Regions from separate parts of the Acidovorax sp. GW458-11-26-14-TSB4 genome, predicted to be linked through region 2. Evidence: predicted binding sites of a transcription regulator. Region 2 holds the regulator's gene; the other holds the start of a gene.
What was found. The regulator FliA, encoded in region 2, starts transcription of late flagellar genes. The targets are predictions, from matches to a motif close to CTAAAGTTTNNNNNNNNNNNGCCGNTA.
Positions count from the first base shown of each region.

Region 1 (14,257 bases), on a different contig from region 2:
ACCGGCAGCGGCGTGTGCATCGAGGTCGCACTGGCCGATGCCGCCGCCTGGCTGGCCCAGCCGCGCGACTGGGGCCTGACCACGCCCGACGGCGACGTGGGCGGCAACCACGCCGGCTACCGCATCTACCCCTGCGCCGATGGCCGCGTGGCCGTGGCCGCTCTGGAGCCGCACTTTGCCGCCAGCCTGTGCGCTGCGGCCGGCCTGCCCGCCACGGGCGATGCCCAGGTGCTGCGCGCCGCGGCTACCCATGAGGCCGTGGCCGCCTTCCTGCGCACGCAGACCCGTGCGCAGCTCGATGCGCTGGCGCAGGCGCAGGACATTCCCCTGCACACCCTGGCCTGACGGGTACCCCGATGCAAAAGCAGGGAACGGTGGTGCGCTGGAATGCCGAGCGCGCCTTTGGCTTCATCCGCAGCGAGGACACCGATGCGGACGTGTTTTTCCATGTGCGCGACTACCGGGGCGGCAGCGCGCCGCGCGAAGGCCAGGCGGTGGTGTACGAGGAAATCCATGTGGGCGGGAAAGGGCCGCGGGCCATGGCAGTGCAGCCGCAGGGTGCCCGCGCAGCCAGCGCGTCTGCCACCCGACCCACGCAGGCGAGGACGGCGGCTGCACCGCGACGGAAACAGCAGCCGCCGCGCGCAGCCCGATCCGGCAAGTCCCCGGCCTTGCAGGGCTTGGCTTTTTTGCTGATGGCAGTGTGGCTGGCCCTGCTGGCCTTTGGCGTATGGAACGGCCGATTGGCCTTGTGGCTGCTGGGCGCAGCCGTGGCGCTCAATCTGCTGACCTTCATTGTCTATGCCGTGGACAAAAGCGCCGCGCAAAGCGGCCGATGGCGCGTTCCGGAGAACAACCTGCACCTGCTGGCCCTTGCCGGCGGCTGGCCCGGCGCCTGGTTCGCCCAGCAGATGCTGCGCCACAAATCGAGCAAGACCGAATTCCGAGTGGCGTACTGGGCCACCGTGATGGCGAACTGCGCGGGCCTGGCCGCCTGGGTTGTGCGCTGGATCGGCTGAGCAAACCGCGTTCCACGGAGGGGATGACAGGTAAATTGTCGCTGGGACTACACGCGCCCACGCGGCCAGGGGCTTCAATGGTCAGGTATCCACCCCTCCAAAGGAGACGGCCATGAAGCCAATGATTCTTGACTCCACCATGACCAATATGGGCGGCGTTTTCTACCCCACGGGGCATGTGTTCGCCCTGTTCCCCGACGAGGACTGCGTGCGCCAGGCGGCGGCGGCACTCGAAGCCGCGGGCCACAAGGGCGAACTGGCCTATGCCAGCCCCGAGGCCATCATGGCCGACATCGTGCGCACGCTGGGCACGGCCGATGCCCCGCTGCCCTCGGTGGGCGCCGAAGGCGACATGGTGCGCCGCATCGCCGACCTGGCCGGCACCGGCCACCATGGCCTGCTGATCCAGATGGACAGCAAGGACGAGCCCGACACCGTGGTCGACGCCATCACACCGCAGGGTGCGGCCACGGCCTTCTACTACCGCACCTTCATCATCGAAGACCTGGTGACACCGCCCGTGGCGGACGACAAGACCCAGTCCGTGGTGGTCGGCACGCACGCCGCGACGGACTGAACCCCGCCCCCCCCCCGCGGACCGGCAAGGCCGGCGCCTCCACCCGCGACGAACCCGCGTTCCGCAAGGCACGCGGGTTTTTTCGCATCCGCTGCCGCCAATGATTTGCTGCCAAACCGCCAGGTTGTCGATATAGTGGTTTTGCAAGGCAGGCCAGCTCACCCGCTCACCCACCGGCGCCCTCGCCCTGGGGAGCCAATGCCGCCCACCGCACGGGAGGGAATCGTATGGGGTTTTTCAGCCACGGTGCCTCACCCGGGGCGCCTTGGGCCACCGGGCCCTGAAGCGCAAGCGGCAGCCGTGCATGGCCGATGTGCGCGAACCACCCCGCCAGGGACCGCTGCGCTCCACGCTGCGGATCACCTGGCCTTTCCTGCTCATGGTGGTTGTGCTGGCGGCCTGCGCATCGGGCAGCCTGCACGTGCTGTCGGCCGTGCGGGCCTTCGTGGCCGGTGAAAGCCTGTGGACCAAGGGGCAGAAGGACGCCATCTACTTCCTGGACCGCTACGCCGCCACGGGCTCCCCGGACGCCTATGCCCAGTTCAGGAAGGCCATCGACGTTCCGCTGGGCGACAAGGCGGCGCGGCTGGCCCTGCTGGAGACGAGCCCGCCCGACTTGAACGCGGCGCGCGAGGGCTTTGCGCGCGGCGAGAACCACCCCGAGGACATTGACAGCCTGATCTGGCTGCTGCGCTGGTTCAACCGCTACGAGATCATGCAGCAGCCGCTGGTGCACTGGCTGGTCGGGGACCGCCACATCGACAGCCTGCTGCAGCTGTCGCAGGAGATCCAGCATGGCCACACCAGCGGCCTGGTGGACGCCGCCACGCGCCGCGACTGGCAGGCCCGCATCCGCGCCATCAACGCGGGCGCGACGCCGGCGGCCCGCGCCTTCAGCGCATCGCTCGGGCACAGCTCCCGGCGCATCGTGCAATGGCTGCTCTGGGCCAATGCGGGCATGGCGGCTGCGCTGATACTGCTGACCACCTGGCACACCCGCAGCCTGCTGGCGCAGCGCCAGCGCGTGGAGCAGGCGCTCGACGCCGAGCGCGAGCAGGCGCACGTCACGCTAGCAGCGATTGGCGATGCCGTGGTGACCACCGACCTGCAGGGCGAGGTGCGCTACCTCAACCCTGCGGCAGCGGCCCTGGTGGGCATTCCGGCACAGCAGGCCATCGGGCGCCCGCTGGCCCAGGTGCTGCAACTGAATGACGGCACCGGCGCCCTGGGGGCCGACCGACTGGTGGAGCGGGTGCTGCGCGGCGCGCCCATCCACCGCGACGGCTTCACCCCCACCGTGGTGCGGCCCGACCAGAGCCTGGTACCCATCAAGCTCGTGGGCTCGGCCATCCGCCACCAGGGCCAGCCCACCGGTGTGGTGCTGGTGCTGCACGACGTGACGCGCGAGCGGCACTATGTGGAGCAACTGTCGTGGCAGGCCAGCCACGACGCGCTCACCGGGCTGGTGAACCGGCGCGAGTTCGAACGCCGGCTGGAGGCCCTGATCAGCCAGCCGCGTGCCATGGGGCGCGAAGGCACCCTGCTCTATGTGGACCTGGACCAGTTCAAGCTCATCAACGACACCTGCGGCCACCAGGCCGGCGACGAGATGCTGCGCGAGGTCTGCCGCATGCTGCAGAGCCACCTGCGCGAGGGCGATACCCTGGCACGGCTGGGGGGTGACGAGTTCGGCATCCTGCTCAAGGACTGCCCGCCCGGCCCCTCGGCGCGCATTGCCGAGCAGTTGCGCCAGGCCGGACACGATTTGCGCGTGCTGTGGGAAGGGCGGCAGTTGACCACCGGCCTGAGCATCGGCATGGTGCAGCTGATCCCGGCCCTGAACACCATCCAGGAGGCCATGCGCGTGGCCGACATGGCCTGCTACCGCGCCAAGGAGGGCGGCCGCAACCGGGTCTTCGTCTACCAGGCACAGGACATCGAGATGAGCCGCCGCGAAGGCGACATGGACTGGGTGCGGCGCCTGCGCCTGGCGCTGGAGCATGGCCGCTTCCGGCTGCACGCACAGACCATCACTGCGCTGCAGGGCGCCGGGGCCGGCCTGCACCTGGAGGTGCTGCTGCGCCTGGCCGAGGACCCGGGGGAACTGATCCCTCCAAGCAGCTTCATTCCGGCCGCGGAGCACTACGGCATGATGCCGGCCATCGACCGCTGGGTGGTGCGGCACACGCTCGACGCCCTGGCGCAGCACCTCGCCACCAGCGGCGCGGCGCCCGTGCACACCTGCGCCATCAACCTGTCGGGAACCAGCCTGGGCGACGAGACCCTGCTCGGGTTCATCCACACCGCCATCGGGCAGTCGGCGGTGGACCCGCGCATCCTGTGCTTCGAGATCACCGAGACCAGCGCCATCTCCCACCTGCCCAGCGCAGTGCGGTTCATGAAGGACCTGCAGCACCTGGGCTGCCGCTTTGCGCTCGATGATTTCGGCGTGGGCATGTCCTCCTTCACCTACCTCAAGCACCTGCCGGTGGACTACCTCAAGATCGATGGCAGCTTCGTGCGCGACCTGCTGGACGACCCGACGAACCGCGCCATGGTGGAGATGATCAACCACATCGGCCATGTCATGGGCAAGCAGACGATCGCGGAGTTTGCCGAGTCCATGGAGATCGTCGATGCGCTGCGCAGCATCGGCGTCGACCATGCGCAGGGCTATGCCCTTTCGCGGCCCGTTGCGCTGGCCGACTGCCTGCGCAGCGGCTGAACCAGGGCCCCGCTGGCCAAGGCCAGGCCGGGTACGACCAGCAGCACGGCGCCCAGCGAGGCCCCCGAGACAGGTTCACCCAGCAGCCAGGCCCCACCCGCCGCCGTGAGCAGCGGCACCAGGGCCGCCGACAGGGCGGCGCGCGCCGCCCCCAGCCGTGCAATCGCCACGCTGTAGACCACCAGGCCCAGCAGACCGGCCATCACCCCCTGCCCCAGGGCCTGCCAGGCCACATCGGTCCATGGCGCCGACAATAGGCGCGGTGCACCCACCAGCGCCAGCACGGGCAGCAACAACAGGGCCGACCCCAGGTTCACCACGGCGGCGCCCTGCCATGGCGTGAGGCCGCTGGCGCGGAACGCCAGCGTGTACACCGACCACAGCAGCGCCGCCAGCAGGAACAGCAGATCGCCACGCCAGACCCCGTCCGCCGTGCGCCAGCCGCCGGCACCAAAGACCGCCATGCCCGCCACGATGAGCGCCAAGCCCAGCAGCCGCGAGGGCGCCAGCCGCTCTCCCCCTACCAGCCAGGCCCCGAGCGCGGTGAACACCGGCAGGCTGCCCGCAACGAAGATGCCCATGTGCGCAGCGGGAGCCCAGCGCGCACCGGCCAGCACCACCAGGCCGAACGGCAGGCCGCCGCACAGCACCAGCAGCGCACAACGCAGGCGCGACAGGCCGGCCGGCCATCCGCTGTGCCGCAGCCACAACGGCGCCAGCACCAGGGCCGGTATCGCATAGCGCAGCACGGCCAGCTCGACCGGCCCCAGGGTGGTGATGACCCCATGGCGCGAGGCGATCTGCCAGCCGCTGCCGATGAGCGCGGCGGCCAGGGCGGCCAGCCAGCCGACCCAGGGCGATGGAATGGAAGAACACAGGCGGCGAAAGGAGGATGCGAGAGCAGGCATGCCCGCAGTCTCGGCGCGGCACCCCCGGTCCGGCTATCAGAATCCTGCCCCGGTCAGCAGCGCAGCGCCTGCCGCGCCTGCGCCGGCGTCACGCCGATGGCGCGGCGGAACGCGGTACCCAGATGGCTCTGGCTGCTGTAACCCAGGTCATGCGCCAGGGCGGCCAGGTCCCCCTCCCCTTCGTCCAGGCGCTGCAGCGCCGCCGCCAGTCGCAATTGCTCGCGGTAGGCGTGCAGGCCCAGGCCAGTGTGGGTACGGAACAGGCGCGCAAGGTGGAAGTAGGAGCAGCACGCCGCATCCGCCACGTCGTGCAACGACCAGCCCATGCCATCGGCAGCCGCGGTGCGTGTGGCCATGAAGCGCCGTGCACGCGCCACCGCGGCATGGGCCATGGCGCTGTTGCCGCTCGGCACACCCTGCCCAAGCACGGGCCCGGCCGCCTGCTCGCGCCCCTGTGCGAGCGCACGCCAGTGCAGGCGCAACTGCCACAGGGCCCGTGGCGGCAGCGTCCAGGCCGATGCACCACCCAGATTTCCAGCCGATGCGCCGCCCGGCTGCATGCTGACGACCATGTGGCAGCGCTCCACGGCCTGCCACTCGTGGATGCGGTACGGCAGCCCGGTGGGCAGCGCCACCACGGTCAGCCCGTCGAGCAGCAGTTGCTGCCCTTCCATGTGGAACTCGGACACACCACACACCGGATAGACCCAGCGCGGCGTGGCCACCTGGTAGAGGGCGCCGCCGGCATGGGCCACGCCCGCGGGCTTGACCACCCGCTCCACCCGCCACGCAGCGGTGTCGGCGTAGAGGATGCGCTCCTGCGGCATTGCGGGCCGGGCTGGGTGCCCGTCTTCAGCGGCCCTTGCGGCCGGCCGAGGGCTTGGCCGAGCCGGTTACACGCGGTGGCAGGCCGGTGTGCTGCGTGAGCATGCGACCCTTTTGCGGCTGCGTGGACTTGAGCGCCACACCTTGGGAGGACTTGGATGCCGCAGCCGCAGTGGCCGCCTTGGCACTGCCGGGCGTGGAGTTCTTGCGCCGCGCGCTCTGGTAGCCGCCGTCCGTCAGGGGCTGGAAGGTCGGGATCAGGTGGTGCTTGCCGTTGCCGATCAGGTCGGCCCGGCCCATGGCCTTGAGCGCGTCGCGCAGCAGCGGCCAGTTGTTCGGGTCGTGGTAGCGCAGAAAGGCCTTGTGCAGGCGGCGGCGCTTTTCGCCGCGCACGATGTCCACACCCTCGCTGTCGCGCGTGATCTTGCGCAGCGGGTTCTTGTTGCTGTGGTACATGGCCGTGGCCGTGGCCATGGGACTCGGGTAGAAGGTCTGCACCTGGTCGGCGCGGAAACCGTTCTTCTTGAGCCAGATGGCGAGGTTCATCATGTCCTCGTCGCTGGTGCCCGGGTGCGCGGCGATGAAGTACGGGATCAGGAACTGCTTCTTGCCCGCCTCTTCGCTGAACTTCTCGAACATCTGCTTGAACTTGTCATAGCTGCCGATGCCCGGCTTCATCATCTTCGTGAGCGGGCCCTGCTCGGTGTGCTCGGGCGCGATCTTGAGGTAGCCGCCCACGTGGTGCTGCACCAGTTCCTTCACGTACTCGGGGCTCTTCACGGCCAGGTCGTAGCGCAGGCCCGAGCCGATCAGGATCTTCTTGATGCCCTTGAGCGCGCGGCCACGGCGGTAGATCTTGATCAGCGGATCGTGGTTGGTGCCCAGGTTGGAGCAGATGCCGGGGTACACGCAACTCGGCTTGCGGCAGGCGGCCTCGATCTCGGGGCTCTTGCAGCCCAGGCGGTACATGTTGGCCGTGGGGCCGCCCAGGTCCGAGATGGTGCCGGTGAAGCCGGCGACCTTGTCGCGGATGTCCTCGATCTCCTGGATGATCGAATCCTCGGAGCGGCTCTGGATGATGCGCCCCTCGTGCTCGGTGATGGAGCAGAAGGTGCAGCCGCCGAAGCAGCCGCGCATGATGTTGACCGAAAAGCGGATCATCTCCCATGCGGGGATCTTGGTCGCGCCGTCGTGACCGCCGTTCTCGTCGGCATAGCTCGGGTGCGGGCCGCGGGCGTAAGGCAGGTCGAACACGTGGTCCATCTCGGCCGTGGTCAGCGGAATGGGCGGCGGGTTGATCCACACGTCGCGGGCGGTCACGCCCTCGCCGTGGGCCTGCACCAGGGCACGCGCATTGCCGGGGTTGGTCTCTAGGTGCAGCACGCGGTTGGCGTGGGCGTACAGCACCGGGTCGCTCTTGACCTGCTCGTAGCTGGGCAGGCGGATCACGCTGCGATCACGCGGCGGCACCTTGAGCTTGGCCTTGAGCGCCGGGTTGGCCACGAACAGCATGGGCCGGATCGCGGGGTTGGGCTCGGCCGCAGCGGCTGCGCCGGCCTCGGCATCCGGCGTGCCATCTTCCTTGCTGCAGGTGCTGCCCTGGGCGGCGGCCTGCTCGCTGGTCGTCATGTAGGGGTTGATGTGCGCCTCTACCCGGCCCGGCTCGTCCACGCTGGTGGAATCGATCTCGAACCAGCCCTTGCCGCTGTCGTCGTCGGACCGGCGCACGAAGGCCGTGCCACGCACGTCGGTGATCTGCTCCACGGGCTCGCGCGCGGCCAGGCGGTGCGCCACCTCGACCAGGGCGCGTTCGGCATTGCCGTACAGCAGCAGGTCGCACTTGGCATCGACCACCACCGAGCGGCGCACCTTGTCGCTCCAGTAGTCGTAATGGGCAATGCGGCGCAGGCTGCCTTCGATGCCGCCCAGGATGATGGGCACGTCCTTGTAGGCTTCGCGGCAGCGCTGGCTGTAGACGATGGCCGCACGGTCGGGGCGCTTGCCGCCCACGTCGCCCGGGGTGTAGGCATCGTCGCTGCGGATCTTGCGGTCCGCCGTGTAGCGGTTGATCATGGAATCCATGTTGCCCGCCGTCACGCCCCAGAACAGGTTGGGCTTGCCCAGCGCCTTGAAGGGCTCGGCGCTCTGCCAGTCAGGCTGGGCGATGATGCCCACGCGAAAGCCCTGGGCCTCCAGCGTGCGGCCGATCACGGCCATGCCGAAGCTCGGGTGGTCCACATAGGCATCACCCGTCACCAGAATGACGTCGCAGCTGTCCCAGCCCAGCTGATCCATCTCGGCACGGCTCATCGGCAGGAACTTGGCCGTGCCGAAGCGCTTCGCCCAATAAGGGCGGTAGCTGGTCAGCGGCTTGGCTGCGCGCGCGAAAAAGGAGACGTCGACGGGGGCGTTCATGTGGGGGGTGCAAGACCTCGGATGGGCGAGGCCGTTATGGATAACCCGCGATTTTACGTTGGCGGGCCTGTTTTGTCGCTGTGGCCGGTTTGTCCTAGCTTTTGTCCGGTTGTGCCCAAAGGCGCATATACTTGCCAAAGTCAATTAATTGCATGCTTTGGGCAATCAATCATGAACCAAGCCGCCCCCGCCGACGCAGTCAAGGCCGTGCGCCGTTTCAACCGCTTCTTCACGCGCCGCATCGGAGTGCTCGACCCCTACCTGGGCAGCGAGCTGTCGCTGACCGACGTGCGCGTCCTCTATGAGCTGGCGCACCGCCAGGACCTGGTGGCCAGCGAGCTGGCGCGCGAGCTGGGGCTGGATGGTGGCTACCTGAGCCGCATCCTGCGCCGCTTCGAGAATGCCGGGTGGATCAGCCGCGCGCCCAGCGCCAAGGATGCGCGCCAGAGCGTGCTGACGCTGACACCCACAGGCCACGATGCCTTTGCCCCACTGCAACAGCGCTCGCGCGAGGAGGCGGCCGCCCTGCTCGCCCCCCTGCCCGCTGCCCGGCAGGCAGAGCTGGTGCAGGCCATGGAGCGCATCGAGGCCCTGCTGGAGCCTGCCGCTCCCGGCGGCGCCCCACGCGTGGCCGTGCTGCGCGACCCACAGCCTGGCGACATCGGCTGGGTGGTGCAGCAGCACGGCGAGATCTACGCGCGCGAATATGGCTGGGACATGCGCTTCGAGGCCCTAGTGGCCGACATCGCCGCGCAGTTCGTGCGCAGGTTCCAGCCCGAGTGGGAAAAATGCTGGATCGCCGAGCTCGATGGCGAGCGCGTGGGCGCCATCTTCCTGGTGCGCAAGTCGGCCACCACGGCCAAGCTGCGCATGCTGATCCTCTCACCCAAGGCCCGCGGCATGGGCCTGGGGGCGCGGCTCACGGACGAGTGCATCGCCTTTGCGCGTGCCAAAGGTTACAAAAAAATGGTGCTCTGGACCAACAGCTGTCTCATTACCGCACGCTCGATCTATGCCAAGCGGGGATTTGTGTTGGACAAATCGGAGCCGTACGAAGACTTCGGGCAACAATTGGTGGGAGAAACCTGGTCACTCAAGTTGTGACCCCTTCCTCTTTCACACCCACCATCCGCCCGCTGGCGGCGCATGACGATCTTGCGCGCCTGACCGCGCTGATCCACTCCGCCTATGCCCCGCACGCTGCCAAAGGCCTGCGCTATTGGGCCACCCACCAGACGGTGGAGGACACGGCAAAACGCCTGGCATCGGGCCAGGCGCTGGTGGTGGAGATCGATGGGGACTATGCCGCGACAGCGACCTTGCGCGCCCCGCAGCCGGAATCCAAGGTGGCGCTGTACCGTGACAGCTCGGTATGGTCCATCACGCAGTTCTGCGTGGCGCCCCGGTTCAAGGGCATGGGGCTGGGGAAACTGCTGCATGGGGAACTGCTGGCCCGGGCGCGCCGTGCCGGGGCCGCCACCCTGGCACTGGACACGGCCGAACCGGCCCATGCGTTGATTGCAATGTACGAAAGCTGGGGCTACCAAGTGGTCGGCGAATGCGACTGGAGGCCGCTCACCAACTACACCAGCGTGCTCATGGCGCGTGCGGTCGACCAGCAGCCTCTGGCGCCCTTGGCCCGATAATTTTTTACCACTCGCCCACTTCGCGTACGCGCTGGGCCAGGTCGAACTCTTCCTCGTCCTCGAAATCCTCGGCCACCTGCGCAAGGCGCGCGCTGGCGGCACCGCCCGACGCCTGCATGGCCACAACGGACATGGGCGAAGGCACCGACGGTGCAGAAAAGCGGCCGAACAGGTGGCTGGCCAGCGTGCTGGGAAGGGATGCAGTCAGTGGCAGGGCGAACATGGCGGTTCCTTGGGTGCGTTGATTCGTTGTTGTTGACCGAGAATAGTTATCGGCTATGGGTTCAAGTGTAGGAACGGACCGCATCCGCGCTTGTGACAGAACGCACACTTACACGGCCATGGCCGACCGGCGGGCGCGCGGCTGTGACAGGCGTCACATAACTGCCGCCCACCAGGGCCGACAGTGGTGCGTTTGCGCAACATCTTTGCCCTTGTTCAACGCTGATAAGCTCTGCACCCCATGCCACAGACGCTCGCCACCCCCGCCCACAGCGAGCTCCTCATCAAGAAAAGCCGCTTCATCGGCTGCGTGCAGCCCATGGCCGACCGGGCCAGCGCCCAGGCCGCGGTGGACGCGCTGTGGAAGCAGCACCCGGGTGCAGCCCATGTCTGCTGGGCGCTGTTGGCGGGTGGCCAGTCGGCTGCGGTGGACGATGGCGAGCCCAGCGGCACGGCCGGCCGCCCCATGCTGGACGTGCTGCGCCACCAGGACCTGGAAGGCGTGCTGGCCACGGTGGTGCGCTACTTCGGCGGCGTGAAGCTGGGCGCGGGCGGGCTGGTGCGGGCCTATACCGACGCCATCGCCCAGGCCTTGCTCAGCGCACCCAAGGTGACGCTGCAGCGCATGGCCACGCTGCAGTGCATGGTGCCCTACGCGCTGGAGGGCCTGCTGCGGCGAGAAGTGGAAGCGGCAGGCGCTGACCTGCTGGATGTGCAGCACGGCACGCTGGTCACCCTGCAGGTGCGACTGCCCCAGGCGCAGGCCGAGGGATTCGTGCAACGCATCAACGACCAGGGCCAGGGGCGCGTGGAGTGGCTGGACTCCGACTGAGCCAGAACAATGGACAAGCGCCTACAAGGCTTCGGCCCCGCGCCCTGCACACTGGCGTTTCCTTGCCACTTCGGGAGACGAGATCCATGGGCCAACCGCCGTTAGACACCATCATCATCGGCGCTGGCACGGCCGGCCTGGCCGCCTTGCGCGAGGTGCGCAAGCGCACCGAGCGCTACCTGATCGTCAACGACGGCCCCTGGGGCACCACCTGTGCCCGCGTGGGCTGCATGCCGTCCAAGGCGCTGATCGAGGCGGCCAATGCTTTCCACCGGCGGCTGGCTTTCGAGGAGTTCGGGATCCGGGGCGGCAGCGATCTCCGGGCCGACATTCCTGCGGTGCTCAAGCGCGTGCGTGCATTGCGCGATGACTTCGTGGCCGGTGCCCTGAAGGCCACCGACGACCTGGGCGGCGCCAGCCTCTCGGGCCGGGCCGTGCTGCTGGATGCGAACACCGTGGACGTGGGCGGCGTGCGCTACCAGGCCGACAGCATCATCCTGGCCACGGGCTCGCGTCCCGTGGTGCCCGAGGAATGGCTGGCCTTTGGCGACCGCATCCTGACCACCGACACCCTGTTCGAGCAGGAAACCCTGGGCCCGCGCGTGGCCGTGATCGGCATGGGCGCCATCGGTGTCGAGCTGTCGCAGGCCCTGGCGCGCCTGGGCCTGGAAGTGGCAGCCTTCACCACCGGCCACGCCCTGGGCGGGCTGAGCGACCCCACCCTGAATGCCGAACTGGGCGCCCTGCTCAAGAAAGAGATGGTGCTGCACACCCACGCCAAGGCCGAGTTGCGCGAGGTACCCGGCGGAATCGAGGTCAGCAGCGGCGCCAACCGCGTGGTGGTGGACCAGGTGATCGCCGCCATGGGCCGCACACCCAACATCGAGCACCTGGGCCTGGAAACCCTGGGCGAGCCCCTGGACAAGCGTGGCATGCCCAAGGTGGATCCGCAGACCCAGCAGATCGGCAAGCTGCGCGTGTTCCTGGCGGGCGATGCCAATGGCCATGCGCCGTTGCTGCACGAAGGTGCGGACGAGGGCCACATCGCGGGCATGAATGCGCTGGCCGCAGAGCCCACGCGCTTCGTGCGCCGCACGCGCTTGTCCATCGTGTTCTCGGACCCCAATATCGCGGTGGTGGGCACGCCTTTCGACCAGCTCGATCCGGCCCACACCGTGGTCGGTGCGGTGGACTTCGAACGGCATGGCCGCGCCCGCGCCGCCCTGCGCAACCACGGCCGCCTGTGCGTCTATGCGGACAAAGGCAATGCGCGCCTGCTGGGTGCCGAGATGTGTGCGCCGGATGGCGAGCACCTGGCCCACCTGCTGGCCCTGGCCATCCAGCAAAAGCTCACGGTGCACCAGCTGCTGGGCATGCCGATCTACCACCCGGTGCTGGAGGAAGGCCTGCGCAGCGCCCTGCGCAACGCGGCCCGGCACCTGCCGGAAATCAGCGAATCGGACCTCGCGGCCTGCCAACCCATCGGCGTGGCGGCCCTGGAGTGAAGCGTCCAGGGCGTCCGGAGTGCGTTTCAGCCACGGCAGGATGTAACAATTGACAAACATCCTTCATTTAGGGCGCAGAATGCCGATAAGCGAGAGAAGTACCGGAGAACCCCTATGGATGTCGCCCTCAGCAACAGCATCGTCAACACCGCCACGGCCCTGGCCAGCCGCGAGACTTCCGATGCCCTCAACATCCGCGTCCTCAAGAAGGCGCTGGACATCCAGGCCAATTCAGCCGCCACACTGATCCAAGCCCTGCCCCAGCCACCCCTGGCCACCTCGGGCACGCTGGGCACCCAGGTCAACACGTTTGCCTGAAGGCATACCGCCCCCCCCATTTCTCCAAGGTAAGCCCCTCACAAGCCGCCCCTAGAGGCGGCATTTTTTTGGTCCCGCCAGGTCAACCCATCAATCCTCTGGCGCAAACCGCTCACGGTAGCCCTTGGGCGAAACGTTCAGGTGGCGCATGAACATGCGCCGCATCACCTCTTCGGAATTGAATCCGCACTGCACGGCGATGGCCTTGTTGCTGTGCCGGTGTGCCTCGATCAGGCGGCAGGCCTTCTCCAGGCGGATGCGCTCCACGGCATGGGCGGGCGTGGTGCCCGTGTGGCTGGCGTAAAAGCGCGCAAAGGTGCGCAGGGTCATGCCCAACTGGTCGGCCATGCGCGCCACGCTCAGGTCCGAGCGCAGGTGCTCGGCAATCCAGGCATGCAGGCGGGTGATGCGCTCGTCGTCTGCGGTCTGCTCCAGCAGCGCGCTGCTGAACTGCGACTGCCCGCCGGGGCGCTTGTAGAACATCACCAGCTTCTTGGCCACGGCCATCACGATGTCGCGGCCCAGGTCGGCTTCGACCATGCCCAGGGCCATGTCGATGCCGGCCGTGACCCCGGCCGAGGTCCATACCCGCCCATGGCGGAAGTAGATGGCATCGGGCTGCACATCAATGGCCGGGAACCGCGCCGACAGGTGCTCGCACGCCGCCCAGTGCGTGACCGCACCGGCGCCGTCGAGCAGGCCGGTGTGCGCCAGCACGAAGGCGCCCGTGCACACCGATGCCAGCCGCTCGATGCGCGGTGAGGCACGGCGCAGCCATTGCGCCAGGGTGGCCGCCACCGGGGTGTCCTGCGCCTCCCGGTCCGCGGCAGCGGGCCTGAACACCCCCGGGCCACCCGGCACCACCACCGTCTGTACCTTGCGCGCCAGGCGCTGCGGCAGCGCGCGTGCCACCAGGTCCACCCCGCTCGAGCTGCGCACGGCACCGCCCGACAGGCCGTAGACCCCGGTCTCGTAGACCGGCGCGCGGCCGGCCAGCCGCAGTTCGTCATTGGCCGTGGCGAAGACCTGCAGCGGCCCGCTCACGTCCAGCAGCTGGAATTGGTCGAAAACCAGGAACCAGACCTGGTGGGCGGTGGGTGGCATGGGCGGACCGAGGTTGGCAGAAATCGTGGTGCTTCTGTCCTGACGGACAGACAGGCGAATCCTACAGTGGAGCCATCGAAACATCCACCGCAACGAAAGGCCCTCCCCATGAACATCGGCATGCTGGTATTTCCGGACATCACCGCCATCGACTACGTCGC
Region 1 covers NZ_JBWKYR010000003.1:135,112-149,368, reverse strand. Annotated here, with positions in the region: gene AC07X5_RS09325 (CoA transferase) at 1-345, shown strand, start outside; gene AC07X5_RS09320 (DUF1294 domain-containing protein) at 357-1,019, shown strand; gene AC07X5_RS09315 (hypothetical protein) at 1,132-1,596, shown strand; gene AC07X5_RS09310 (EAL domain-containing protein) at 1,901-4,321, shown strand; gene AC07X5_RS09305 (DMT family transporter) at 4,270-5,229, opposite strand; gene AC07X5_RS09300 (helix-turn-helix transcriptional regulator) at 5,283-6,056, opposite strand; gene AC07X5_RS09295 (YgiQ family radical SAM protein) at 6,082-8,469, opposite strand; gene AC07X5_RS09290 (bifunctional helix-turn-helix transcriptional regulator/GNAT family N-acetyltransferase) at 8,641-9,573, shown strand; gene AC07X5_RS09285 (GNAT family N-acetyltransferase) at 9,570-10,115, shown strand; gene AC07X5_RS09280 (hypothetical protein) at 10,120-10,338, opposite strand; gene AC07X5_RS09275 (IMPACT family protein) at 10,579-11,169, shown strand; gene AC07X5_RS09270 (dihydrolipoyl dehydrogenase) at 11,256-12,674, shown strand; gene AC07X5_RS09265 (YjfB family protein) at 12,789-12,992, shown strand; gene AC07X5_RS09260 (GlxA family transcriptional regulator) at 13,083-14,096, opposite strand; gene AC07X5_RS09255 (DJ-1/PfpI family protein) at 14,205-14,257, shown strand, end outside.
Region 1: AC07X5_RS09265 (YjfB family protein) is a predicted target of FliA. The motif match lies at 12,736-12,762, and genes of this name have one in related genera.

Region 2 (14,257 bases):
CCGCAGCCCCGCGCGCCCCAGCCGGCCGCCATGAACCGCAACCCGGTCGAGGAAGACACCGAGCAACTGGCCATGAGCACCCTGTCCTTCCAGGACTATGTGCGCGAGCGCATGCTGCGCCGCCGCCACGAGGCCATTGCCGGCCCCTCGGATCCCGTGCCCATGATGCAGCGCAGCCGCGACCGCGCCGAGGAACTGGCGCGCGAGCGCCCCGCCGCCCAGGTGGCGCGCCACAACCCGCTGCGCTCCATCCCCATGGACCTGCCCGAGCCCGCGCCGCGCAAGCAGCAACAACAACAGCGCCACGAGGCCCCTTCGCTCTCGAATGCGCAGGTGAACAACCAGCAGAACCTGATGAGCGAGCTGCAATCGATGAAGGATCTCATCGAGGACCGCTTCAACACGCTGGCCTGGCTGGGCCAGGCGCGCCAGAACCCGATCCAGTCGAACCTGATGCTCAAGATGATCCGGGCCGGCTACTCGCCCGCCCTGGCACGCGCCGTGCTCGAACGCCTGCCCGAGGACCTGTCGGCCGGCGAAGCCGTGCGCTGGCTCATGGACGTGCTGGAGCGCAACCTCAAGACCGATGCCGGCGCCCTGCCCCTGTACGAACAGGGTGGCATCTTCGCCATGGTGGGCTCCACCGGCGTCGGCAAGACCACCACCACGGCCAAGCTGGCGGCCCTGTGCGCCCGCATCCACGGCCCCGGCAGCGTGGGCCTGATCACGCTGGACACCTACCGCGTGGGCGCCCACGAGCAACTGCGCACCTATGGCCGCATGCTGGGCATCGTGGCCCACCTGGCGCACGACCGCGCCGCGCTGCAGGACCTGCTGGGCCTGCTCAGCGGCAAGAAGATGGTGCTGATCGACACCACGGGCGTGGCCCCGCGCGATCCGCGCAAGCGCGACATGCTCGACGTGCTCGACCTGCCCCACGTCAACCGCCTGCTGGTGCTCAATGCCGGCTGCCATGGCGATACGCTGGACGACGTGCTGACCTCGTTCAAGACCAACGGCTCGCAGCAGGCCATCCTGTCCAAGGTGGACGAGGCTGTGAAGCTCGGCCCCTCCATCGATGCACTGATCCGCCACCAGATGGTGCTGCGCGGCGTGACCAACGGCCAGCGCGTGCCCGAGGACTGGGAAGCGGCCGACGCCCACCAGCTCATCGGCACCTCCATGCGCGCCCCGGTCAAGTCGCCGTTCGACCCCAAGGCCAGCGACCTGAATTTCTTCTTTTCGCATTCACCCGAATTGGTAACCGACAGGGGGTTGGTCGATGCTTGATACCGGATTCCACCAGGCCGCGAGCCTGCACAGCTTCACGCCACAGACCGAACTGCGCGTGCTGGCCGTGGCCAGCCAGGAGCAGGCCGGCAGCGGCCTGGAAACCCTGTGGCAGGTCTGCGCCAGCCTGCAGCGCATGGGCTACCCGGTCGTGGTGCTCGATGCCACGGGCTACGAAAGTGAAGATTCGCCCGGCCTGTACCACCTGCTGCGCCGGGCGCCCTGGCACGACGGCCTGGAGGGGGACGCCAGAGCATCCTCGCTGGCGGTGATTCCCGCCGCCCGGGGACTGTGGCAGCTCACCCGCTGCGACCACCCCGCCCATGTCTCGCCGCTGCAGGACATCCAGCCCTACTTCCGCGCCTACAGCATCCTGGTGCTGCATGCGCCTGCCCCCCTGCTGGGCCAATTGCTCACCCATACCCGCACCACCCCGCTGATGGTGATGGAGGGCGGCTCCGCCGGAGTGCTCACCACCTACAAAAGCCTGAAACAGATGGCGCAGTACACCGGACTGTCCTGTACAGTGGCGGCCCTGGTGCGCGGATCTGGCGTACGGGAACGCCGCAAAACCCTTGTCGCGTTGCAGACATTGCAGGACTGTGCCGAGCGCCACCTGGGTGGGCAGGTGCACACTACGGCGGTCTCCACCCAGAACCCGCAGGACCTGCAGCGCCTGGCCTTGCAACTGCTGGAAAACGCGGGCACCATCAATGGGTCGGTGATGGCAGCTGCGGCATCCAGCAGCTACCCATCCACGCCCGCACATCCCGTCCGGAGCCACTGATCTGATGTACACCGCCAAAGGCCAGCTCGACCGTGATGCGATGATTCGCCAGCACGTGCCCCTGGTACGGCGGATCGCGCACCACATGATCGCCAAGCTGCCCCCCAATGTGGAGCTGGACGACCTGATCCAGGTCGGCATGATGGGCCTGGCGGAGGCCCTCTCGCGCTACGAAGCCGCCCAGGGCGTGCAGTTCGAGACCTTCGCCACCCAGCGCATCCGCGGCGCCATGCTCGATGAGCTGCGCGAGGGCGACTGGATGTCGCGCAGCTCGCGCAAGAGCCAGAAGGACATCGAGCAGGCCGTCAACCGGCTGGAGCAGCGCCTGGGCCGCAGCCCACTCGAATCGGAGATCGCCACCGAGATGGGCATGCCCCTGGCCGAGTACCAGAACCTGCTGGGCAAGGTGCGCGGCACCCAGCTCGTGTACCTGGAGGACATGACCCACGGCAACGAGGAGGACGATGGCTTCCTCGACCGCCATGTGGGCGACGAGGCGGCGAATCCGCTCGAGATGCTGCGCGACCACCGCCTGCGCTCGGCCCTGGTCACGGCCATCGAATCGCTGCCCGAGCGCGAACAGCACATCATGGGCATGTACTACGAGCACGACATGAATCTCAAGGAGATCGCCGCCGTGCTGGGCGTCACCGAATCGCGCGTGTGCCAGCTGCACAGCCAGTCCATTGCCCGCTTGCGGGCGAAGATGCGAAGTCATTGAGAGTGCATCCCCCTGAGGCGCCTTCGCGCCTTCATCCCTTCTCTCGAATTACTGCGTAATTCGGGAAGGGGGACGCAGCCAGTGCGGCGGGGCGGCCCTTGCACGGCTGCCCTGGCTTGGGCAGCGCGCTATCCACGGCCTGCTGCTCGCGCGCTTGCGCGCACTGCGCTTATGTACTAATACAAACCGAGAATTGTGGCCATACAAAGCCGCATTGCGGCGCCGTGGCGCGCGGATCAAATCAACCGGCAGAGCGGTAGATCTTGGCGATGCCAGCGGCTTTTTGTTTGCCGCCCAGGCCGTTGCCGTAAGTGGCGTTGGCGGAGCTGTCCTGGGAGGGGACGAGCACGGCGGTCTGGCGGTCGGTGATGGCGGCCAGGCGCGCCAGGCTTTCGCGGTGCACCACCAGGGTGGCGGCGATGGCGTCCATGCGGGCCTTCAGGGCGGGGGTGATGCTGCTCACCTGCTGGCGGGAGAGGTCCAGCGCATACGTAAAACGGGCTGCGGCGTCGCGCAGCCCGGTGCTTGCTTGTTCGAGGGTGGGGGCATCGGCCTTGAGCAGGGCGGCAGACACCGCTTCGATGTGCTGCTCTACGGTCTGCAAGGCATCTTCCAGAGGGGTGGTCACGGCAGGTCTTGGTGGATGCGGGCCAGTGACGCCTGGAAGAAGGAAGTCACGCTAGCCGCGCGAGCGGGAAAAGATCTCTTGCGCATTGGCCAGCAGCTTGTCGGCAATCGCGCCGGCGCTGACCGAGAAAGTACCTTTTTCGATGGCTGCACGCACGGCAGCCACCTTCTTTGTATCGAAATCGCTTGCTGCACGGGTGGTCTGGTCCAGGGCCCGGGCCGCAGTGGAAACCGTCACAGGCACGCCAGGGGCCGAGGCAGCCTTCGTGCCTTGCGCCACTCCTTCGGGTGCCACCGGGGCCGCAGCGGGGGCCTTGGCCTGCTTGGCCTGCCCCGTCTGCGCCAGTGCGCCCGGAAGTTCCGGTTGTTGACCTATCTTCATCGCCTTCTCCAGCGCTCCGATGACACGGAGCTCGTAGCAATGTTTTCGACCTCTTGGCGCTGGACTTTAGCTATTTATGCAGGCGGGATGAATCAAAGGGTAACGTCGACCGTTCCATTTTCACCCACAATACCAGAGATTGTACGGCCATTGTCCATGCGGACTCGCACAGTCTGGCCTGCAGCACCCGCGGTGAGTGCCTGCCCCGCCGAGGTTACCGCAAAACCGGGCCCTTGCGCCACCACCCGCACCTGCGCCCCGGCCTTGAAGATGCTCGGTGCCCGAACCATGGGCTGGCGCAGGGCCTGGCCTGCCACCAGCGGGCGCGAGGCGATCTGGCCGACCCATTGGTCGGGATTGGCCACGATGGGGGCGGCATCGGCCGCCCAGTCCACCTCGGCTTCGGCGGCGTCGCTGGCGGCCAGCACCGCGCCGGAGGCGACGTTGCCCGTGAGCACCCAGGCCGGCCCCCAGGCCTTGACGGTGACGGGCAGGAACACGTTCCAGGCGCTTTGCCCTTCCACACAGCGCAGGCCCAGCCGGGTGCGGCCCCACAGGCGCGACCCCGCCGGCAGGTAGGGCTCGACCCGGGCACAGGGCGCCAGGCGCAGCCGGGTGTCCAGCGCACCGATGCTCACCTCCATGCGCAGCGGCAGGCCTGCGGGCTGGTTGCGCGCGATCGCGTCGTCCAGCCAGCGCTGGGTCAGGGCGGGCAGGTCCGCAGCCGGGTCGGCCACGGCCTGCGCCTGTGCCATGCCGGCCAGCAAGGTGCCGGCAAGGGCGGCCAGTGCGGCGCGGCCGGCGGTGGAAAAGGTGCGGAATGCGGGTGCCATGGGGCGTCTCCTGGTAGACCGGTGCGGCCCTGCAGCGCGCTGCACAGGCCAATTCTCGACCCTCACTGTAGGCCTTCGGGCGGCCGTTGATGCCCCGAACTGCGACCGCAAACGCGGGCTCTTCGCGCTTTAGAAAATCCAGGCGGTTTTCATAATCGAGCCACGCCAGAAAACCGTTTTTCACTGGCGTTTCGCAACCTGGACGTGAGGCAGACATGCTTGACAAGATGACCAACCGGCTGGACTTCCACGGCAACGCACTGATACTGCGTGCCGAGCGCCAGCGCGCCATCGCCAGCAATATCGCCAACGCCGACACCCCCGGCTACGTCGCACGCGACTTCAAATTCTCCGACGCGCTGAGCAACGCCACCGGCGAGCGCTCCTCGTACACCGAATCGCCCGCCAGCCTGTCCACCACCACGCTGGGCAACTCCGGCTACACCACCCAGCGGCCCACCGTCACCATCGGCACCGATCCACGGCACCTCACCGCCTCCACCGCCGACGAGGGCTCCTCGGCCGAGCTGGGGAACAAGGGCAAGCTGGCCTACTCCCTGCAGACCCAGCCCGCCCTGGACAACAACTCGGTCGACCTGGACCGCGAACGCGCCGCCTTCGTGGACAACGCCGTGCGCTACGAAGCCACGCTGCGCTTCATCAACGGCAACGCCAAGACCATGCTCAGCGCCATCCAGGGCCAGTAACGAGCCGCCCCGTATTTCCAAAGGCACACCACCATGTCCATGTTCTCCATCTTCAACGTCTCGGGCAGCGCCATCAGCGCGCAGTCCCAGCGCCTGAACGTCGTGGCCAGCAACCTGGCCAACGTCGATGCGGTGGCCGGCCCCGACGGCAATGCCTACAAGGCCCGCCAGGTGGTGTTTCGCACCACCAACATGGGCCAGGAAGGCTCGGACGGCGTGCGCGTGAGCGCCATCACCGAGAGCAATGTGCCCGGCCGCAAGATCCACGACCCCAGCCACCCCTCCGCCGACGAACAGGGCTACGTGACCCATTCCAACGTCAATGCCGTGGAGGAGATGGTGAACATGATTTCAGCGTCGCGCTCGTACCAGAACAACGTCGAGGTGATGAACACGGCCAAGTCACTTCTGCTCAAGACCCTGCAGATGGGCCAGTAACCCCGGGAGACCCTCACCATGATCCTCAGCGCCACCAATGCCGCCACGACCGCCGACACCGCCAATGCCAAGGCGACGGCGGCCAACGACCCCGCCGCCTCCCAGGACCGGTTCCTCAAGCTGCTCGTCGCGCAGCTCAACAACCAGGACCCGATGAACCCGCTGGACAACGCCCAGATGACCTCGCAGATCGCGCAGATCAACACCGTCACCGGCATCCAGCAGCTCAACACCACCATGCAGAGCATGGCCGCCCAGTTCAACTCGCTGCAGGTCATGCAGGGCACGACCCTGGTCGGACGCAATGTGATGACCGAGGGTTCGGGCATGACCGTTGTGGACAACGTGGGCAAGGCCGGCTTCGAGATCGCCTATCCCGCCACCAAGGTGGAGGTGGAAATCGTGACGCCTGGCGGCCAGGTGGTCGACACCGTGGACCTGGGCCCCAAGGAGATGGGCCGCCACAACTTCGACTGGGACGCTAGCGGCTACAAGGGCAGCAAGGAAGGCCTGCAGTTCCGCGTCAAGGCGGTCAACGGTGCCACCACGCTCGAATACACGGCACTCACCCAGTCCAAGGTCACCGGGGCGGGCGCCACCGATGGCCAGCTCGTGCTCACGCTGGCCAACGGCAAGAACATCAACTACAGCCAGATCAAGTCCATCGTCTGACGACGGACCTCGGCTGCCCCTCCCCCGATTCCCCGCACACGCCCTCTCAAGGAGAACACCATGGGTTTCCAGCAAGGCCTCTCCGGCCTGAACGCCGCCAGCAAGAACCTGGACGTCATCGGCCACAACATCGCCAACTCCAACACCGTGGGCTTCAAGGCGTCGCGTGCGGAATTCGCCGAAATGGTGGCCAATGCCATCGGCTCGGCCGGCGGCTCCAACGCCGGCATCGGCGTGGAGACGGCCGCCGTGGCCCAGCAGTTCACACAGGGCAACCTGACCATCACCGGCAACAGCCTGGACGTGGCCATCAACGGCAACGGCTTCTTCACGCTGCAGCTGCCCGACGGTTCGTCCGCCTACACCCGCGCCGGCAACTTCAAGCTGGACAAGGTGGGCAACATGGTGACCAATGACAACGCCAAGGTCATGGGCTACCCCATCGACCCCACCACCGGCCTGCGCACCGGCACCGACCCGATTCCCATGGTGTTCCCGACCTCGGAGCCGATCCCCGCCAAGCAGACCACCCGGATCGACGCCGCCTTCAGCGCGCCACCGATGCCGCCGGCGACCCGGCCGCCACCCCGCCCGTGCCCGCCACGCCACGCGCCACCTACGGCACCTCGATCAACGTGTTCGACAGCCAGGGCGTGGCCAAGCCGGTCAACCTGTACTTCCAGAAGACCGCCACCGACAACACCTGGGATGTGTACGACGCCCTGGACGATCCCACGGCCGTGCCGCCCGTGGTCGCCACGGCCATCGGCCAGATCACCTTCGACAACAACGGCGTGATCACCGGCCCGGCCGCCACGCCGCCGGCCACCGGCTTTGCGCTGACGCTGAACGTGAACCCCACGCCGCCCAACCCGAACAACCTGCCCGCCTACGACGTCGAGGTGAACCTGGACAACGTGACGCAGTTCGGCCGCAAGTTCTCCGTGTCCGACCTCTCGCAGGACGGCTATACCGCAGGCGACCTCACGGGCATCAACGTCGAGAACAACGGCATGATCATGACGCGCTACTCCAACGGCGTCACCCGCGCCGAAGGGCAGATCGCGCTGTCGAGCTTCCGCAACACCCAGGGCCTGGCCTCGGTGGGCGGCAACAACTGGGTGGCCACCTTCGAATCGGGCCAGCCCGTGATGGGCACGGCCACCGACGGCAACTTCGGTGCCCTGCGCTCGGGCGCGCTGGAGGACTCCAACGTCGACCTCACGGCCGAACTCGTGAACATGATGACCGCGCAGCGCACCTACCAGGCCAATGCGCAGACCATCAAGACGCAAGACCAGGTGATGTCCACCCTGGTGAACCTGCGCTGACACGCCCCTGACCCCCTGACCGGAAGCCGCCATGGACCGCATCATCTACACCTCCATGACAGGGGCCAACGCCGCTGCCCACCGGCAGTCGGTGCTGGCCAACAACCTGGCCAATGCGTCCACCAACGGCTTTCGTGCGGAGATGTCCACCTTCCGCTCCGTCCCGCTGCAGGGCGATGGCTCCACCACGCGCGTGTTTGCGCTGGAGGCCACCTCGGGCTACGTGGACAAGCCGGGCCCGGTGCAGCGCACGGGCCGCGCCCTCGATGCCATGGCCGTCGGCAACGCCTGGTTTGCCGTGCAGGGCCTCGATGGCCTGGAGGCCTACACCCGCAACGGCGGTTTTGAAGTCTCGCCCACCGGCGCCCTGCTCACGAACACCGGGCTGACCGTGCTGTCGGACGGCGGCGGCCCCATCGATGTGCCGCCGAACTCCGAGGTCTCGCTCGGCTCCGACGGCACCCTCACCGCCAAGACCGCGGGCCAGCCGCCCGCCGCCATCGGCCGCCTGAAGCTGGCCACACCCACCGCCGAAGACCCGCTCAAGCGCGGCGACGACGGGCTGTTCCGCGCCACATCGGGCGAACAGATCCCCAACGACCCCAATGCCCGCCTGCTCTCGGGGGCCATCGAAGGCTCCAACGTGAACGCCGTGGAAACCATGGTCGGCATGATCGCCGCCTCGCGCCAGTTCGAGCAGCAGATCAAGATGCTGCAGACCGCAGAAGCCGACGACAAAGCCGCCAGCCAGTTGCTGAGCATCAACGGCTGAACCGCCACCAGCCCCCTCTAGGAAATCGCCATGATCAACTCCCTCTGGATCGCCAAGACCGGCATGGAAGCCCAGCAGACCCAGCTGGACGTCATCTCGCACAACCTGGCCAACGTGTCCACCACCGGCTACAAGCGTGCCAACGCGGTGTTCGAAGACCTGATCTACCAGAACCTGCGCCAAGTGGGCGCCCAGACCACCGAGCAAAGCCAGCTGCCCACCGGCCTGCACCTGGGCCTAGGCGTGCGCACCGTGGCCACGGCGCGCAACTTCATGCAGGGCAGCATGCAGCAGTCCAACAACAACCTGGACGTGGCCATCAAGGGCAATGGCTTCTTCGAGGTCACGCAGCCCGACGGCACCATCGGCTACACCCGCGACGGCTCCTTCCAGCTCGACTCGCAGGGCCGCCTGGTCACCTCCAGCGGCCTGCCCATCGCCAACGGCATCACCGTGCCGGCCAACGCCACCAGCATCTCCATCAGCGCCGAGGGCGCCGTCACGGCCACCGTGCCGGGCAACACCGCGCCGCAGCCGCTGGGCAACATCGCCATGTCCACCTTCGTGAACCCGGGCGGCCTGGAGCCGCGCGGCCAGAACCTGTTCGTGGAAACCGCCGCCTCGGGCCAGCCCCAGCAGGGCACGCCCGGCACCAACGGCCTGGGCACCATCCTGCAGGGCTACCTCGAAACCTCGAACGTGAACGTGGTGCAGGAGCTGGTGACCATGATCCAGACCCAGCGCGCCTACGAAATGAATTCCAAGGCCATCCAGACCTCGGACCAGATGCTGGCCAAGCTCAGCCAGATGTAAGCAGCAGACAGGCCACAAGCCCCATTCTTGCCAGGATTCTTCCCATGACCACGATCCTCCACGCCTTCCAGGGCGCCCGCGCGCGCCTCCTTGCTTGGCCCAGCCTGGCTGCCGCCGTGCTCAGCACCGGCTGCGCCAGCATGTCCCCGCCGCCGCCCGTGGACATCCTGCCCACCACGCCGCCGCCCCTGGCCGCTGTCGCACCGCGCACCCCGCCACCGGTCACCGGCGGCCTGTTCCACACCGCCAGCTACCGCCCGTCCTTCGAAGACCGGCGTGCACGCCTGGTGGGCGACAACGTCACCATCCAGATCGTGGAAAACGTGACGGCGAGCCAGAAGTCCTCGTCCACCGTGGACCGCACCTCCAAGGTCAGCAGCGGGGTGACCGCACTGCCATTCACCGGCCAGAAGTTCACCGACAAGCTGGGCGTGGGCGCGAATTCGGAAAATGCCTTCGAGGGCAAGGGCGGCACCGAAAGCGCCAACACCTTCCAGGGCTCGATCACCGCGACCGTCATCGACGTGCTGCCCAACGGCCACCTGATCGTGGCCGGTGAAAAGCAGATCGGGGTGAACCAGAATGTGGATGTGCTGCGCTTCTCGGGCACCGTGGACCCCCGCGCCCTGCAGCCCGGCTCCATCGTGGCCTCCACCCAGGTCGCCAACGTGCGCGTGGAATCGCGTGGCCGCGGCGCCCAGGGCGAAGCCCAGGTGACCGGCTGGCTGGGCCGCTTCTTCAACACCGTGACACCGTTCTGATACAAAATGTGACCAGGCGCCTGCGGATCGGATGCAGGCCGTGCAGCCAGCGCAGCGCCCTTGTGCATTCAGACCCGAGGTTCACGATGTCCTTTTTTCGCAGCTCCCTGGCATGCGGCCTCACGGCCCTGGCCGCTGCATTTTCGCCCGTTGCCCAGGCGCAGCCCACCACCTACGCCTACTCCGTGGCGCTGAGCCTGGTGGCGCCCAAGGGCTCCGCCTCCGAGGCCGCCTCCAAGAACAAGACCCTGCCCGCAGGCATCAAGTTTTCGCCCTGCGACGCCACGGCGCTGGACCAGTTCGCCTTCACCATCAAGTACGACGCCGGCAAAGCGGCGGTGGGGACCACCCCGGGCACGCTGCAGAACGTGTACGTGATCTTCCACCGGGACAACAGCTTCGTCTTTCCCCTGGTGCGCTCGCCGCTGATCACCACCGGCGCCATCTTCAAGGTCTACCTGGCACCGGGCAACATCCAGACGACGGACGCCTACACCGCCGTGGCCGACAACCTGGGCGGCGCCCAGACCGAGGTGATCCTGGGCGGCAACCTCACCCTGCAGGGGCTGGATTCCGGCGTCTGGATGGTCACGGCCATCATCGCGCCGGCGGCCACGGTCAATTTCGACGATCCGCGCACCTGGAGCGCCTGGGACACCCTGCCCTTCATGCTGCGCAAGCCCTGGAAGGGCTTCACGAACAACTACTGCGAATGATTCGCAGCGGCCGGGCACCATTGCCGGGCCGCCGGCACGGCCTGGGCGCCGGGCGGGTGTGGGAAATGTAACCAGGCCCCACTCCCAAAAGGCGGGTGAATTCGCCTCTTTTTGGGCATTCCCTTGTGCGGCGACAGCCCACAATGAAGCCCATGAAAGCCTTGCCCTCCCCCTTCCTGGCACCCCCCCTGCGCACGCTGTGGCTGTCGGCCATCGCCCTGGCCCTGGCGTGTGCGGCCTGGCCGGCGCATGCGCTGCGCATCAAGGAAATCGCGGCGGTGCAGGGCGTTCGCACCAACCAGCTGACCGGCTACGGCCTGGTCGTGGGGCTGGACGGCACGGGCGACCAGACCACCCAGATGCCCTACACCACGCAGGCCATGTCCAACTACCTGCAGCAGATGGGCATCAGCCTGCCGCCCGGCACGGCCTCGCAGCTGCAGCTCAAGAACGTGGCCGCCGTGATCGTCACGGCCCAGCTGCCCGCCTTCGCCCAGCCCGGCCAGCAGATCGACGTCAACGTCTCCTCCATGGGCAACTCCAAGTCGCTCAAGGGCGGCATGCTCATGGTCACGCCCCTGCGCGGTGCCGACGGCGAGATCTACGCCCTGGCCCAGGGCAACCTGGTGGTGGGCGGCGCCGGCGCCTCCGCTGGCGGCAGCAAGGTGCAGATCAACCACTTGGCCGCCGGGCGCATCCCGCTGGGCGCCCAGGTCGAACGTTCCGTTCCCACGCCCCTGAACGAGGGCGACACCATCAGCCTGGGGCTCAATGCCTCGGACTTCCAGACCGCCCGCCGCGTGGCCCAGGCCATCAACAGCCGCCTGGGCAACAACCTCGCCACGGCCCTGGACGGCCGCACGGTGCAGGTGCGCGCGCCCAGCGACCCCGGCGCCCGTGTGGGCTTCATCGCCGACCTGGAAGAGCTGCCGCTCGAAATGGCGGCCCCAGCCGCCAAGGTGGTGATCAATGCGCGCACCGGCTCCATCGTGCTCAACCAGGCCGTGACCCTGGGCCCCTGCGCCATCGCGCACGGCAACCTGTCCATCACCATCAGCTCGCGCCCCGTCATCAGCCAGCCCAACCCGCTGTCGCAGGGGCAGACCGTGGTCACGCAGCAAAGCGACATCAAGATCAACCAGGAGCCGGGCAACATCATCCAGATGCCGCCCTCGCCGCAACTGGCCGACGTGGTGCGCGCGCTGAACACGCTGGGCGCCACGCCCGGTGACCTGCTCGCCATCCTGCAGGCCATCAAGGCCGCCGGCGCCCTGAACGCCGAGCTCGAAGTGATCTGACCATGGCCCTCACGCTGCCCTCGTCGTCCGCAAGCACCAGTACGTCGAACGCGCTGGCGGCCGACGTCAAGTCGCTGAATGCGCTCAAGTACGAGGCCGGCAACAACAATCCCCAGGCCGCGAAAGAGGCCGCCAAGCAGTTCGAATCGCTGTTCATGCGCGAGATGATCAAGAGCATGCGCGAGGCCACCATGAAGTCCGGCCTGATGGACGGCGCCCAGGGCGACCTGGGCACCGATCTGCTGGACCAGCAGCTGTCAGTGCAGATGGCCGGCCAGCCCGGCGGGCTGTCCGAAGCCATCGCACGCCAGCTCTCGCGCCAGATGGGCGGGCCCGACCCGTCCTTCTCCGTGCCTTCGACGATGAGCCTGTCGCAGGTCCAGCGTCCCGCCGCCGCCAAGGTGAGCGCCAGCCCCGCCGAGGCCGTGGGCCAGGCGCCCAAGGGCCGCGATGGCTTCGTGCAGCACCTGAGCGGCACGGCCGAGAAGGTGGCGCAGGAAAGCGGCATCCCCGCGAGCTTCATGCTCGGCCAGGCTGGCCACGAGACCGGCTGGGGCAAGAGCGAGATCAAGAACGCCGACGGCAGCAACTCCTTCAACCTGTTCGGCATCAAGGCCGGCAAGGGCTGGACCGGCAAGGTCGCCGAGATCACGACCACCGAGTACATCAACGGCACGCCGCGCAAGGTGGTGGCCAAGTTCCGGGCCTACGACTCGTACGAGGATTCGTTCCGCGACTACGCGCGCCTCATCAAGGAAAGCCCGCGCTATGAAAAGGCGGAGTCCGTGGCGCAGTCCGGCTCGGCCATGGACTATGCCTCCGCACTGCAGAAGGCGGGCTACGCCACGGACCCCGGGTACGCCCGCAAGCTCAGCGGCGCCATCAACAGCGTGCAGCGTGCGCAGCAGCAGCGGGCGCAGGCCTGAGGACACGAGGTAAACCATGAGCCTGCTCAACGTCGGTGCCCGCGCCCTGCTCGCCAACCAGGTGGCCCTGCAGACTGCCGGCAACAACATTGCCAACGTCAACACGCCGGGCTATTCGCGCCAGACCGTGGTGCTGCAGACCGTGCAGGGCCAGTTCACCGGCGGCGGCTACATCGGCCAGGGCGTGGACGTGCAGACCATCCTGCGCAACCAGAGCGAACTGCTCACGCGCCAGTCGGCCGCGGCCGGTTCGGTGCAGAGCGGCGACATCGTGCGCGCAGAGCGCCTGCGCCAATTGCAGGACGTGTTCAGTGGCGGGGCCACCGGCCTGGGCGCAGCCATCAACGACATGATGAACGCCTTCTCGGATGTGGTGAGCGCGCCCACCGACATCACGGCCCGCACGCTGGTGCTCACGCGCATCGACGAGACCGCGTCGCGCATGCGCGCGGCCGCGGAACGTGTCGACGAGATCGAGTACACGGTGAAGGAACAGCTGCAAAGCAGCATCACCGCCATCAACAGCCTGGCCGGCCAGATCGCCGCCGTAAATGAGCAGATCGCACGCGCCAAGGGCAATGGCCAGACGCCCAACGACCTGCTGGACCACCGCGACCAGCTGATCCGCGAGGTCAACCAGTACGTGCAGACCACGCAGATCCCGGCCGACGACGGCACCGTGGGCCTGTTCGTGGGCGGCAGCCAGCCCCTGGTGCTGGGCACCACGCCCTCTGAGGTCTCGGTGGACGATGCCACGCAGTTCCCCGGCAGCGGCCAGCTCAAGCTGTTCTTCAACCGCCCCGGCGCGCCGGCCATCGAGGTGGACGAGAACATGATGGGTGGGGGATCGGTCTCCGGCCTGCTGCGCTTCAACAACACCGACCTGTCGGAGAGCCGCAACCTGCTCGGGCGCATGGCCATGGCCATCGGCATGACCATGAACGAGCAGCACAAGCTGGGCCTCACGCTGGACGGCCAGATGGGCAAGGACCTGTTCTCCCTGCCCACATCCATGCCCGGCCTGACCAACGGCGGCGGCGTGGGCAATGTGACCTTCACGGACCCCACCAAGTTCGCGGCGTCCGACTACGAGATCCGGTTCACCACCGGCACGGCCGGCCAGGTGGTGCGCCTGTCCGACGGCAAGGCCACGGCCTTCACCGACGCTGCCAACCTGGCCACG
Region 2 covers NZ_JBWKYR010000007.1:242,076-256,332, reverse strand. Annotated here, with positions in the region: gene flhF (flagellar biosynthesis GTPase FlhF) at 1-1,290, shown strand, start outside; gene AC07X5_RS17180 (hypothetical protein) at 1,283-2,077, shown strand; gene AC07X5_RS17175 (RNA polymerase sigma factor FliA) at 2,082-2,798, shown strand; gene AC07X5_RS17170 (hypothetical protein) at 3,040-3,426, opposite strand; gene flgM (flagellar biosynthesis anti-sigma factor FlgM) at 3,478-3,807, opposite strand; gene flgA (flagellar basal body P-ring formation chaperone FlgA) at 3,900-4,640, opposite strand; gene AC07X5_RS17155 (flagellar basal body rod protein FlgB) at 4,856-5,347, shown strand; gene flgC (flagellar basal body rod protein FlgC) at 5,381-5,785, shown strand; gene AC07X5_RS17145 (flagellar hook assembly protein FlgD) at 5,804-6,457, shown strand; partial or broken gene flgE (flagellar hook protein FlgE) at 6,518-7,788, shown strand; gene flgF (flagellar basal-body rod protein FlgF) at 7,820-8,560, shown strand; gene flgG (flagellar basal-body rod protein FlgG) at 8,591-9,373, shown strand; gene AC07X5_RS17125 (flagellar basal body L-ring protein FlgH) at 9,418-10,134, shown strand; gene AC07X5_RS17120 (hypothetical protein) at 10,221-10,850, shown strand; gene AC07X5_RS17115 (flagellar basal body P-ring protein FlgI) at 10,994-12,148, shown strand; gene flgJ (flagellar assembly peptidoglycan hydrolase FlgJ) at 12,151-13,074, shown strand; gene flgK (flagellar hook-associated protein FlgK) at 13,091-14,257, shown strand, end outside.